4 regions of the Polaromonas sp. P1_A2 genome follow, and region 3 is predicted to be linked to each of the others. Evidence: predicted binding sites of a transcription regulator. Region 3 holds the regulator's gene; each other region holds the start of a gene.
What was found. The regulator LexA, encoded in region 3, represses DNA repair genes until DNA is damaged. The targets are predictions, from matches to a motif close to ACTGTATNNNNATACAGT.
Positions count from the first base shown of each region.

Region 1: AC1D09_RS19700 (PA0069 family radical SAM protein) is a predicted target of LexA. The motif match lies at 1,821-1,838, and genes of this name have one in related genera.
Region 2: AC1D09_RS19510 (DNA topoisomerase IV subunit B) is a predicted target of LexA. The motif match lies at 1,387-1,404, and genes of this name have one in related genera.
Region 4: imuA (translesion DNA synthesis-associated protein ImuA) is a predicted target of LexA. The motif match lies at 1,598-1,615, and genes of this name have one in related genera.

Region 1 is NZ_JBFTZI010000005.1:236,512-239,715, forward strand. It holds gene AC1D09_RS19685 (NAD(P)H-dependent flavin oxidoreductase) at 1-325, shown strand, start outside; gene AC1D09_RS19690 (acyltransferase family protein) at 344-1,414, shown strand; gene AC1D09_RS19695 (DOPA 4,5-dioxygenase family protein) at 1,404-1,760, opposite strand; gene AC1D09_RS19700 (PA0069 family radical SAM protein) at 1,874-2,962, shown strand; gene AC1D09_RS19705 (GNAT family N-acetyltransferase) at 3,024-3,204, shown strand, end outside.
Region 2 is NZ_JBFTZI010000005.1:189,667-192,870, reverse strand. It holds gene AC1D09_RS19510 (DNA topoisomerase IV subunit B) at 1-1,340, opposite strand, end outside; gene AC1D09_RS19505 (MFS transporter) at 1,530-2,750, shown strand; gene AC1D09_RS19500 (SDR family oxidoreductase) at 2,937-3,204, shown strand, end outside.
Region 3 is NZ_JBFTZI010000002.1:558,058-561,261, reverse strand. It holds gene AC1D09_RS09615 (asparaginase) at 1-921, opposite strand, end outside; gene lexA (transcriptional repressor LexA) at 1,052-1,756, shown strand; gene AC1D09_RS09605 (hypothetical protein) at 1,889-2,257, shown strand; gene AC1D09_RS09600 (D-2-hydroxyacid dehydrogenase family protein) at 2,425-3,204, shown strand, end outside.
Region 4 is NZ_JBFTZI010000002.1:852,243-855,446, reverse strand. It holds gene AC1D09_RS11000 (disulfide bond formation protein B) at 209-715, shown strand; gene AC1D09_RS10995 (hypothetical protein) at 740-1,000, opposite strand; gene AC1D09_RS10990 (hypothetical protein) at 1,099-1,371, opposite strand; gene imuA (translesion DNA synthesis-associated protein ImuA) at 1,642-2,466, shown strand; gene AC1D09_RS10980 (Y-family DNA polymerase) at 2,426-3,204, shown strand, end outside.

The DNA of each region.
Region 1 (3,204 bases), on a different contig from region 3:
AGCGCGCGCCGCCGACGCTTACAAGCAGGCCATCGTCGACGGCAGCTCCGACGACATCGTCTACAGCAGCCTGTTCACCGGCGTGCACGGCAACTACCTCGCGCCCTCGATACGCGCGGCCGGCATGGACCCCGAAAACCTGCCCGAGGGCGACGTCAAGACCATGAACTTCAGCGGCGGCGAAGGCAGCAAGTCCAAGGCCTGGAAAGACATCTGGGGCTGCGGCCAGGGCATAGGCGCCGTCAGCAAGGTGCAAAGCGCCGCGGCCTTTGTGGAGCAGCTCAAGCGCGAATACTTTGCCGCGCGTGAGCGTGTCTGCGCCTAGCAGGCTGGCAGCGACTGTATGACGACACCCCAGCGCCTTCAGGGCCTTGATGCCCTCAAAGGCCTGGCCTGCGTGCTCATCGTCTGGCACCACCTGGCTTTTTACGGGCCCATGTCGGACGTGGTGTATGGCTATGCACCCGGGCTCATGGACTGGCTTTATGACTACGGCCGCATGGCGGTGCAGCTCTTCCTGGTGGTGGGTGGCTTCCTGGCCGCCGCATCGCTGGCGCCAAAGGGCACGGCCGTCTTTGAGTCCGCCGGGCCGTTGATCCTGCGCCGTTATGGCCGCCTGGTGAAGCCCTATCTGGTGGCGCTGGCCGCCAGCGTGCTGGTGGCCGCACTGCTCAGGCCCTGGTTTGACCATTCTTCGGTGCCCGCGGCGCCCACGCTGCTCCAGTTGCTGGCCCATGGCCTGCTGCTGCAGGACCTGCTGGGCCAGGAGTCGCTGTCGGCCGGTGTCTGGTATGTGGCGATGGACCTGCAGCTGTATGCGATGGCCGTGCTGGTGTTTGCCGCCTCGCGGCGCTTGCGCGCCAGCATGGCGGTGTCGGCGGGCGCCATGGCCGTCTTGCTGATCGCGCTGCTGTCCTTGCTGGTGTTCAACCGGCAACCGTCTTTTGACATCACCGCGCTGTATTTCTTCGGCGCCTATGCGCTGGGCATGCTGGCTTTCTGGGCCTCGCGCGAGGCGGGTGCGCGCCGCGGATTCTGGCTGGCTGCCATCGCCGTCCTGGGCGCGCTGGCCCTGGCGCTGGACTTCCGGGGGCGGCTGGTGGTGGCGGTGGTGACTGCACTGGTCCTGGTGTGGCTCAGCCGCGTGCCGCAAGATGACTGGCCGTTGCGCTGGCTGCAGAAGCGCTCACTCGTGCACTTGGGCCGTATCTCGTACTCGGTGTTCCTGATCCACTTCCCGGTGTGCCTGCTGGTCAATGCCATGGTCAGCCACTTCTGGCCCACGCAACTGGCCGCGAATGCGCTGGGCATGCTGCTGGCGTTCGCGCTGTCCTTGCTCGCGGGGCAGGCGCTGTACCGCTGGGTGGAGTCAGTGCCCCTGCCGTTTACCCCGGCGCGCAAGCTCAGCGCCTGAACATCTCCAGCTTCAGCTCGGCCGGCTCGCCCAGCCATGAGGCATGCGTGGTGTGGTCCGCGAGGTCGTCGCCCGTAACCCCGTGCACAAACACATCCAGGCCTTGGCGCTCGCTCTCCAGCCAGGGGATGATGCGGTCGAACTCCGCACTGTCGAACGAGAGCTGGCAGCTCCAGCGCGGGTGCGGCCCCACTTCGCGCTCATGCACGCGGCCCACACCCACATGGAACAACTCACCGGCCCGGCTTGCCAGGGCGCGTGCCTGCTCCACGGTGTCCGGTCCGAAGTAGATGTGGGCGTGGTAGTGGCTGTGGATGTTCCGGGGGCGCTGAATGGTATCGGGCATGGGTGCTCATTATTGCGGCTGGTCCTGAAAGCGTTTGCCAAAGGGGTTTTGCCTCAATATACTGTATTTATGTACAGTATTTATTCACCCCTTTCAAGGCCAGGTTGAATCCCGTGTCCGACGCCATCATCCCCCTGCACGCCATCAAAGGCCGCGGCACCGCCACGCGCATCGCGCACCGGTTTGAGAAGGACGTGCGCACGGCCTGGGACGATGGCTGGGGCACGCTGGAAGAGGGGCTGGCGGGCGAGGCGCCGCGGCTGGAAACCACGGTCACCCTGGAAGAGGCTCGCAGCGCCATTGTGCGCAACGATTCGCCCGACATCTTTTTTGACTACAGCATCAATCCCTACCGGGGCTGCGAGCATGGCTGTGTGTACTGTTATGCGCGGCCCACGCACAGTTACCTGAATCTTTCGCCGGGCCTGGACTTTGAAACCAAGATCATCGCCAAGCGCAATATCGCCGAGGCCTTGCGCGCCGACCTGGGCAAGCGCAGCTATGTGCCGCGACTGCTCAACATAGGCTCGGGCACCGACTGTTACCAGCCGGCCGAGCGCGAGCTGCGGCTCACGCGCGGGCTGATCGAGGTGATGCGTGATACCTGCCACCCGTTTTCCTTGATCACCAAATCCAGCGGCGTGGAGCGCGACCTGGACCTGATCGCCCCGCTGGCGGCCGACAAGCTGGCCGCCGTGTACATCACCATCACCACGTTGGACGGCGAGCTCGCGCGCAAGCTGGAGCCGCGCGCCGCGGCGCCGCACCGCCGCCTGCGTACCCTGCGCACGCTGGCCGAGCACGGCGTTCCTGTGGGCGTGAGCGTGGCGCCGCAGATTCCCTTTGTGAACGAGGACATGGAGCAGGTGCTGGAGGCGGCCTGGGAGGCCGGCGCGCGTTCGGCGTTTTACACGGTGATCCGCCTGCCCTGGGAAGTGGCGCCTCTTTTCAAGGAATGGCTGGAGCTGCACTATCCGCAGCGCGCCGCGCGCATCATGGCGCGCATCCAGGAGATGCGCGGGGGCAAGGACTACGACAGCGATTTCGCCTCGCGCATGAAGGGCTACGGCCTGTGGGCCGACCTGATCAAGCAGCGCTTTGAGAAATGCTGCAACCGCCTGGGCTTTAACCGGCAGCGCATGGAGCTGGACTTGAGCCGCTTCAGGCCGCCGGGTGCTGCGGGGCAGGGCAGCCTGTTCTGACGGCCCGGCAGGTTGGGGGCGCGAGGGCTATAGTGCAAGCCCAACATTGAAGGAGTTCATCTTGGCATTCGAATGGAAGCATTCATCGGGGGACGTGGATTGGGACGCGCTCTCGCATCTCTACCGGATTGCCCCTTTGGGCGAGAAAAAACCGGCGGACCTGAAAGTTGTGTTCTCCAACAGCCTGTTCAAAAGTTTTGTGTACGAGGGCGGCCAGCTGGTTGGCGCCGGCCGGGCGCTGG
Region 2 (3,204 bases), on a different contig from region 3:
CTTTCCTTGTCGCGGCCCATTTTGGCGCTACCGCCGGCGGAGTCGCCCTCGACCAGGAAGACCTCGTTGTGCGCCAGGTCGCGGCTTTCGCAGTCGGTCAGCTTGCCGGGTAGCACGGCCACGCCCGAGCCCTTGCGTTTTTCGACCTTCTGGCCGGCCTTCTGGCGGGTTTGCGCGGCCTTGATGGCGAGTTCGGCCAGCTTGCGGCCGTAGTCGACGTGCTGGTTGAGCCACAGCTCCAGCGCCGGGCGCACAAAGCTGGAAACCAGGCGCACCGCGTCGCGCGAATTGAGGCGTTCCTTGATCTGGCCCTGGAACTGCGGGTCCAGCACCTTGGCGCTCAGCACATAGCTGGCGCGGGCAAAAACGTCTTCGGGCAGCAGCTTGACGCCCTTGGGCAGCAGCGAATGCAGGTCGATAAAGCTTTTGACGGCATTGAAGAGGCCGTCGCGCAGGCCGCTTTCATGGGTGCCGCCGGCGCTGGTCGGGATCAGGTTGACGTAGCTCTCGCGCATGGGCTGGCCGTCTTCGGTGAAGGCCACGCACCACTGGGCGCCCTCGCCTTCGGCAAAACTGTCGTGCTGGGTGTCGGCAAAACCCTCGCCTTCAAACATCGGGATCACCGGATCGCCGGTCAGGGTCTGCATCAGGTAGTCGCGCAGGCCGCCTTTGTAGAGCCAAGTCTGGGTGTCCTTGGTTTTCTCGTTGGTCAGCGTGACGGTGACGCCGGGCATGAGCACGGCCTTGCTGCGCAGCAGGTGGGTGAGTTCGGCCATGGGCAAGGCCGCCGACTCGAAGTACTTGGCGTCGGGCCAGGCCCGGACCGTGGTGCCGGTCTTGCGGTCGCCGTCGCCGTTTTTGCGCAGGTGCAGCTTTTCGGTGACGTCGCCGCCCGAAAACACCAGGTGGGCGACCATGCCTTCACGGTAGGAGGTGACCTCCAGGCGCTTGGACAGCGCGTTCGTTACGCTGACACCCACGCCGTGCAGGCCGCCCGAGAAGCTGTAGGCGCCGCCCTTGCCCTTGTCGAACTTGCCGCCGGCATGCAGCCGGGTGTATACGAGCTCGATCACGGGCGCTTTTTCTTCCGGGTGCATGCCGAAGGGGACGCCCCGGCCGTCGTCGTCCACGCTGACCGAGCCGTCGCTGTGCAGCGTGACCTTGATCTTCTTGCCGTAGCCGGCCAGGGCCTCGTCGGCGGAGTTGTCCAGCACTTCCTGGATGATGTGCAGGGGGTTGTCGGTGCGGGTGTACATGCCCGGGCGCTGCTTTACGGGCTCCAGGCCCTTGAGCACGCGGATCGAACCTTCGGAATATTCGGTGGGTAGTTTGTCGGCCATGGCAGTTGAAAGAATTGCCGCAATTGTAGTCCGGGCCGCAAAAGTCACTGTATGGACATACAGCCGACCCGATTCGGGCGTGGAAACCTGGCGCGGCGCGGCAGCGTTTTGCCATTTTCGTTACAGTCGGCGAATCGTCTCCTGGCCACCCGGGCCTTTTCCTTTTTTCGCCGCTTGCGGCGGCCACCCATGACCACCGACACCAAAAAACTCTCCATGCTGCAGGTGCTGATCTGCGGCGCCACCATCGTCACGCTGTCCATGGGCATACGCCACGGCTTCGGGCTGTGGCTGCAGCCCATCACCCAGGCCCAGGGCTGGACGCGCGAAACCTTTGCCTTCGCGCTGGCGGTGCAAAACCTGTCCTGGGGCGTGTTCGGCATCTTCGCCGGCATGGCGGCCGACCGCTTCGGCGCCTTCCGCGTGATCGTGGGCGGCTCCCTGCTGTACGGGCTGGGCCTGGTGGGCATGGCGCTGTCGCCCACGGGCTTTTTGTTCACCATGACGGCCGGGGTGCTGATAGGCGCCGCGCAGGCCGGCACCACCTATGCCGTGATCTACGGCGTGATAGGCCGCAACATCCCGGCGGAAAAGCGCTCCTGGGCCATGGGCGTGGCCGCGGCGGCCGGCTCTTTTGGCCAGTTCCTGATGGTGCCGGTCGAAGGCCTGCTGATCAGTGGCCTGGGCTGGAAGGAAGCGCTGCTGGTGCTCAGCGGCGCCGTGCTGCTGATCGCGCCGCTGGCGCTGGGCCTGCGCGAAGGCGGCTTTGCCGGCGGCCAGCCGGCCAAACGCGAGCAGACCATAGGCCAGGCGCTGCGCGAGGCCTTCAAGTACCCGAGCTTCCAGTTGCTGATGGCGGGCTATTTCGTCTGCGGCTTCCAGGTGGTGTTCATCGGCGTGCACATGCCCAGCTACCTCAAGGACAAGGGCCTGTCGCCCCAGGTGGCCAGCTACGCGCTGGCGCTGATAGGCCTGTTCAATGTTTTCGGCACCTATATCGCCGGCTCGCTGGGCCAGAAGATCGCCAAGCGGAAAATCCTGGCGACGATTTATTTCTCGCGTGCGGTGGTGATCGCCGTGTTCCTGGCGGCGCCGCTGAGCCCGCTGAGCGTGTATATCTTCGCCAGCCTGATGGGCCTGTTGTGGCTGTCGACCATCCCGCCGACCAACGCGGTGGTGGCGCAGATCTTCGGCATCCAGCATTTGTCCATGCTGGGCGGCTTTATTTTCTTCAGCCACCAGATCGGCTCCTTCCTGGGCGTGTGGCTGGGCGGCTATTTATATGACCGCACCGGCAGCTACGACATCGTCTGGTACATCGCCATCGCGCTGGGCGTGTTTGCCGCCCTGGTGAACCTGCCGGTACGCGAGGCGCCGATTGCACGCGCCGGCGTGCCGCAAGGGGCCTGAGATGGCCAAAAAAGCCGGCCTGTGGGCGCTCGCGGTCATCGCGTCGCTGGGGGTGTTTGCCCTCTACACACGGCCGGAATTCCTGGTCACACTCGCCAACCAGATCTGGGCTTGCTTTTAGGGCCTGCCCGGCGGTTTTGCGAGTGATGGGGGCCGCGCCCCCCAAAAAAGCGGGAAGAGGACATCATGAAAACCATCATCATCACCGGCGCCTCGGACGGCATAGGCGCGGAAATGGCGCGGCAGCTGGCCAAAACCCATGGCGCCGGCGTGGCGCTGGTGCTGGCCGCGCGCAATGAAACGCTGCTGGACGAGGTCGCGCACCAGTGCGCCGCGCACGGCGCGCAAACCCTGGCCGTCAAGACCGATGTGTCCATCGAGGCCCAATGCCGGCACCTGGTGGATGCCGCCGTCGGCCGCTTCGGCCATATCGACGCCCTCATCAACAACGCCG
Region 3 (3,204 bases):
GCTCACGCGGGCCTTGACCGGGCTCAGGCCTTCCGAATCCGGAATCGCGTCAGCCGGGGTGGGCAGCACCCGCCCTGCGGCGCAGCGGCTGGCGCGAACCACCTTGACGCCGTCAGCCTGGGCCTTGAGCAAGGCGGCCTGCAGCTCATGGTGCAGGCTGCCGTTGCCGGTTCCGGCCACCACCAGGCCTTGCACGCCCTGCGCCTGCAAAGCCTGCACGATGGCGCCGCCGGCGCCGGCATGGTTCATGATGATTTCGACACGGGGCACGGCGCCGCCCAGGCCGGCAATGCTTTTGGCGGCGGCTTGCGCGCGCGCCGCTTCGGCTTGCGGCCAGCCGCGCAGCAGCCTCAATTGGCCCTCCTCCACGTAGCCTATGGGGCCGGCGTCGCCCGAACTGAAAGGATCGAGCTTATAGGTATGCACCTTCTGCACATCCGCCGCGCCGTGGATGACGCCGGCGCATACCGCGACCACCCCCTGCGCACCCGCGTGGCGCGCCACGGCCACGGCGTCGAGCAGGTTTTGCGGCCCGTCGGGCACCAGCGCCGTGGCCGGACGCATCGCGCAGGTCAGCACCACGGGTTTGGCCGGCGCCAGCAGCGCTTGCAGGAAAAAAGCGGTCTCTTCGAGCGTATCGGTGCCGTGCGTGATAACGATGCCCTGGACATCGGGCTGCGCCAGGTAATGGCTGACGCGCGCGGCCAATTTGGCCCATACGGCGAAAGTCATGTCCTTGCTATCGACCTGGGCCACCTGCTCGGTAAGCACTGAACCGGCTTGCGCCAGGGCCTGGATCGTGGCCAGCAGCTCTTCAACGCCCACCTGGGCGGCGGTGTAGCCGATGTTGTCCGACACGCTGGCGGCCCGGCCGGCAATCGTGCCGCCGGTGCCCAGAATCACAATATTTTGAGGATGCATGGAAAGTGATCTTGCAATCTTTTAAAAACTGGATGAAAATACAGGTACTGGATATTAAAACAGGTCGATACAGCTAAACGGGTGACAGCCCCGGCCTCTTGACCTGACTGAAGAACCAAGGAGTCCCGCCATGAGCATCCTCGCCGATTTCCCGCATTTTCCCTCCGAAGGTCCCAAGCTCACGGCGCGCCAGCAACAAATCCTGGAACTGATCCAGAGCGCCATCGCGCGCACCGGCGCACCACCCACCCGCGCCGAAATCGCCAACGAACTGGGTTTCAAGTCCGCCAATGCCGCCGAAGAACATCTGCAGGCATTGGCCCGCAAAGGTGTCATTGAACTCGTCAGTGGCACCTCCCGCGGCATACGCCTGCGCGGCGACACCCTGCGCTCCATCAACGAATCGCGCACCAAACAGTTTTCCCTGCCGTTGCAAAGCCTGGCCCAACTCGCCCTACCTCTGGTAGGGCGGGTTGCTGCTGGCAGCCCGATTCTCGCGCAGGAACATATCGAACAAACCTATTATTTTGAAAGCGGCCTGTTCCAGCGCCAGCCCGATTACCTGCTCAAGGTTCGCGGCATGAGCATGCGCGACGTCGGCATCATGGACGGCGACCTGCTGGCCGTCAAACAGGCCAAGGAAGCCAAGAACGGCCAGATCGTCGTGGCCCGCCTCGGTGATGAAGTTACCGTCAAGCGCTTTCGCCGCAACAAGAACCTGATCGAGCTCTTGCCCGAAAACCCCGACTTCAAGACCATCGTGGTCGAACCCGGTGAACCGTTTGAACTCGAAGGCCTGGCCGTCGGTTTGATACGCAACACCATGCTGATGTAAGCCATCCAATCGGCCATGCACCAGGTGGCGGGCGTTTGGCTTTCTGGCCAACACCCTGGTGCGGCGGCCCTGCCGGCCTCTCGCCGGTCCGAAATCCTGCCTGTGTAAACCTCTCTCATACAGGAGTTCATCATGGGAATCGTCAGTTTTTCACATTCACCCCTTCTGTCCATCCTGCTGGCCCCCGCGCAGGCGCTGGCTGCCTGGTTTGTGCCCGCGCAAACCAGGTCCGGCCGGTATGGCGCCTCTGCACGTGCCCAGCGCGCAAGCGGCCAGCTGGCATTGCCTTTTTCTTCGGGTGCCGCAACGGCCCCGCGCGAAACCACCCCGGCCGGCAAGGCCATGCCCAAGCGCCCTGCGCCCAGCCGCCTGCGCGTCGTGCGCGAATTCGACGCCAATGTCGGCCCGGCCTGCGCCGGCCGCATGGTTATCTCGGGCCGCATGGCCGACGTCTGCGCGGAGCTTGAGCGCATGGCCCAGCGCGAAGCCGCGCTGCAGTAAACAGTAAGCCCGGCCCACACTCGCCCCCTGCGGCAAAGGCCCACGAGCCCGCGCAGTGCGCTACCGCCAGGCTGAAATACCGCAGCAGGTTTCCTGGCGATACAAAATGAGCGTGTTCGGGTAGCCCTTCCCGCAAGCAAGAAAAATCTTGCAGGCACAATATCGGCATGAATATTGTGATCCTCGACGACTACCAGGACGCAGTGCGAAAACTGAACTGCGCTGCCAAATTGGAGGCCTACCCCGCCAAGGTCTATACCAACACTGTCAAAGGCATAGGCCAGTTGTCCGTCCGGCTCAAGGATGCCGACGTCATCGTCCTCATCCGGGAACGGACCCAGCTCAGCCGGCAAGTCATTGAAAAACTGCCCAAACTCAAGCTGATCGTGCAGACCGGCCGTGTCGGAGGCCACATCGACGTCGCGGCCTGCACCGAGCGCGGCATCGCGGTGGCCGAAGGCACCGGTTCACCCACGGCACCGGCCGAACTGACCTGGGCCCTGGTCATGGCAGCCATGCGCCGCATCCCCCATTACGTGGCCCACCTCAAGCACGGCGCCTGGCAACAGGCCGGCCTCAAGTCGGCCTCCATGCCCCCTAATTTCGGCATAGGCTCCGTCCTCAAGGGCAAGACCCTGGGCGTGTGGAGCTACGGAAAGATCGGGCAAATCGTCGCCGGCTACGGCCGGGCTTTCGGCATGCGGGTCATCATCTGGGGCCGCGAGGCCTCGCGCGAACGGGCCCAGGCCGACGGCTACGAAGTCGCCGGCAGCAAAGCCGAGTTTTTCGAACAAAGCGATGTGCTGAGCCTGCACCTGCGCCTGCACGATGAAACCCGCGGCATCGTCACGCTGGAAGACCTGTCGCGCATGAAAACCACCTCCTTGCTGGTCAACACCTCGCGCGCCGAACTGATAGAGCCCGAGGCGCTGATTGCCTCGCTCAAC
Region 4 (3,204 bases), 290 kb from region 3:
CAAACCGCCTGCCGCGGCTTGCAAAAGTGGATGATCCTGAAAATCTACGTCCGCCGCAACAGCCCAGCTGTAGGACAAATGCTGGCCTGTGCGCTTGAAAGAGGGCGAAAAAACTGCGCTCCATGAATTGCAGTCGGGAACTTATGCCGCTCCAGACGCCCGAACCCCTGGACCATTCATAATCCACCCAGAAAAAAGAGGGACCCTGATGTTTTTGACCTATTTCGACGCCATGCCGCGCCGTGTGCTGATGCTGGTGGCCGCGGCCTGTGTGGCCATGCTGGCTTTTGGCCTTTACCTGCAGCATGTGGTCGGGCTGGAGCCTTGCCCCATGTGCATCGTGCAACGCTATGCGCTGGTGCTGGTGGCGCTGGTGGCGGGCGTGACGGCCATTGCCAAAAGCCGCGGCCTTTTGATGGCCGGCTCGGGCCTGATGGTGCTGCTGGCGGGCTTTGGCGCCTTTGTCGCGGCACGCCAGAGTTTTCTGCAGTGGTACCCGCCGGAGATCGCCTCCTGCGGCCGCGATTTTTACGGAATGATCGAGACCTTCCCCCTGAAGCGCGCGATCCCCATGATCTTCAAGGGCAGCGGCGACTGCACCAAGATCGACTGGACCTTTCTGGGCGGCTCGATTGCCAACTGGTCGTTTGTCTGCTTTGTGGTGATCACGCTGGTGGGTTTGCTGCTGCTGGCCCGCCTGGCGCGCAGGCACTAAGCGCCAAGCCGGGATCTCTGCTGTTCAGGCATCCACGACGCGGATGTTGTCCTGGTTCACGGTCACGTTCAAGGTGTTGTTGCCTGGGTCGCGCACCTGGACCGTGATGGAAATCTGTGTCGGATCGGTGGTCTTGTAGACCGTCAGGAGCTGGTAGCCCTCAGGGACCACTTGCACCTGGCCGAATGGAACGCCATTGACTCCCCAGCGCTGCGCTCCCACAGTCACCGCCGTCACGTTCTCCTGATCCGTTCCGCCTACGATATTCACACTGACGTTGGCCATATTTCCTCCTTGGGGTGTTGGCAAAAAATTGCCCTCGTGCTGTTCAAGAGGGTGAAGCCAATTTACGGCGGCGGTCCTGGCAAAGCCATTACGGGGGATTACACCCCGCTCTGGGAAACCGTCATGTCGTTCTGGTTCACCTGCACGTTCAAGGTGAAGTCGCCGTTGTCGGTCACGTCCACGGCGATGGACAGCTGGCGGGGCGCCGTTGTCTTGTAGATCGTGAGAGTGGTGCCGCCGGCATTGACCTGCTGGGCCTGGCCAAACCGCGCCGTGCCGTTCTCTCCCCACCGTTTGTTGGCCAATGTGGCGGCCGTGACGTTTTCCTTGTCCGATCCGCCCGAAATGTTCACGGTGATGTTGGTGGCCATGTTTCTTCTCCTTCAGGGTTGAAAAATCTTTCCCGGCCTGCTTGCAGGCGGAGGAGGCGCCAATGTACGGGCGCCGTGGAGGAGGCGCCATTACAGGGCATTACGCCTTCCTCCGTTTTTTGGGCCCCGGCCGCCTCCGGGATGGCAAGAGCGCGCTGATGGCGCTTCTTGCATGGGTGAGGCTTTTAAAGGGCCAAGGGATTGCGGCCAAGGGCGGCATCGATATACTGTACATAAATACAGTATTTATCCCGATTTGAACCTCCCGCCATGCTTTCGCCAACCCCCGCAGCCCGCGCCTTGCCGGACTTCGCCAATGCCCATATCTGGCGCGCCGGCGAGTTGGGCGGCGCGAGTGTGCAAACCGTCGCCACGGGCTATGCGGCGCTGGACGCCGTGCTGCCCGGCGGCGGCTGGCCGCGGGGGGCCTTGATCGAGCTCTTGCAGCCCCAGGCCGGCGTGCATGAATGGGGCCTGGTGGCGCCGGCGCTGGCGGCCCTGCAGGCCCAGGCCCGCGAATTGACGGTGCTGGTGGGTGCGCCCTGGCTGCCTTTCGGCCCGGCGCTGGGCGCGCGGGCGCTGGACATGCGGCGCCTGCTCAGCATAGACGGCCAGCCCGGCGATGCGCCCTCGCTGCTGTGGGCCACGCGCGAGGCCCTGCAATGCGCCGACGTGCACAGCGTGCTGGCCTGGCTGCCCGACGCGCGCAGCGCGCACCTGCGCCGCCTGCAGATCGCCGCCCATGCGCACCACAAGCTGCTGTTTGTGTTCCGGCCCCTGCGGGCGCAGCAGGAATCCTCGCCCGCGCCGCTGCGTGTGCGGCTGGAGGGCTCGGCCCATGAAGCGGGCAGCTTGCGGGTCGATGTGTTCAAGCGGCGTGGCCCGCCGCTGGCCGCACCGCTGCTGCTGGACACCCGGCCGGCCCGGCTGGCCGCGCTGCTGGCGGCCAGCCGCGAAAGGGCGCGGCGCCAGCGCGAGGAAGCCGGCGTACTGGCGCCCCTGCTGCTGCCGTCGCGCGTGGCGCTTCCCCTCAGTTCACCCCAGAGTCCCATCCATGCGTTGCTGGATCGCATTGCGCATCTCGACCACCACTGAGGCGGGCCAGCCGGCTTGCCCCATGGATGCCGCCATGCTGCAGCAGGTGGCGGCCAGCCTGGCGCTGGGCCTGACGCCGCGCGTGGCGCAGGTCGACGAAGCGGTGCTGATGGACGTGACGGGCAGCCTGCGCCTCTTTGGCGGGCTGGCGCGGCTGATGCAGCTGCTGGCGCAGCGGCTGGAGGCTTTTTTTGGCGAGAACGGATTGCAAGCCGAAGTCCGGCGCGCGCAGGGCGCGACTTCCCTGATCGCGCTGGGCCGCTTGCGTGTGCTGGGCGAGGGTGGGGCCGCCGTCAAAAAACGTGTGGCCGAGCTGCCCATGCACACGCTGACGGCCGCCCGCCCGCACCTGGGCGTGCTCGAGCGCATAGGTTGCCGCACCTGGGACGACCTGCTGCGCCTGCCGCGCGACGGCATGGCGCGGCGTTTCGGCGCGGAACTGCTGCAGGCGCTGGATCGCGCCCGCGGCAGCGCGCCCGACGACTATGAATGGCTGCTGCTGCCCGAGCACTTCGAGGAAAAGCTCGAACTCAACGCGCTGGTGACCCACGCCCCCGCGCTGATGGCCGGCGTGGAACGGCTGCTGGTGCAACTGCACGCCTGGCTGCTGGGCCGGCAGAGCGGGCTCAGCGCCCTGAAAATCACCTGGCACCTGGACAAGCGCCGCGACGTGCCGCCCACCGGCGAGCTCGAAGTGCGCACGGCCCAGCCCGCACAGGATTTGCGCCACGTGGCGCG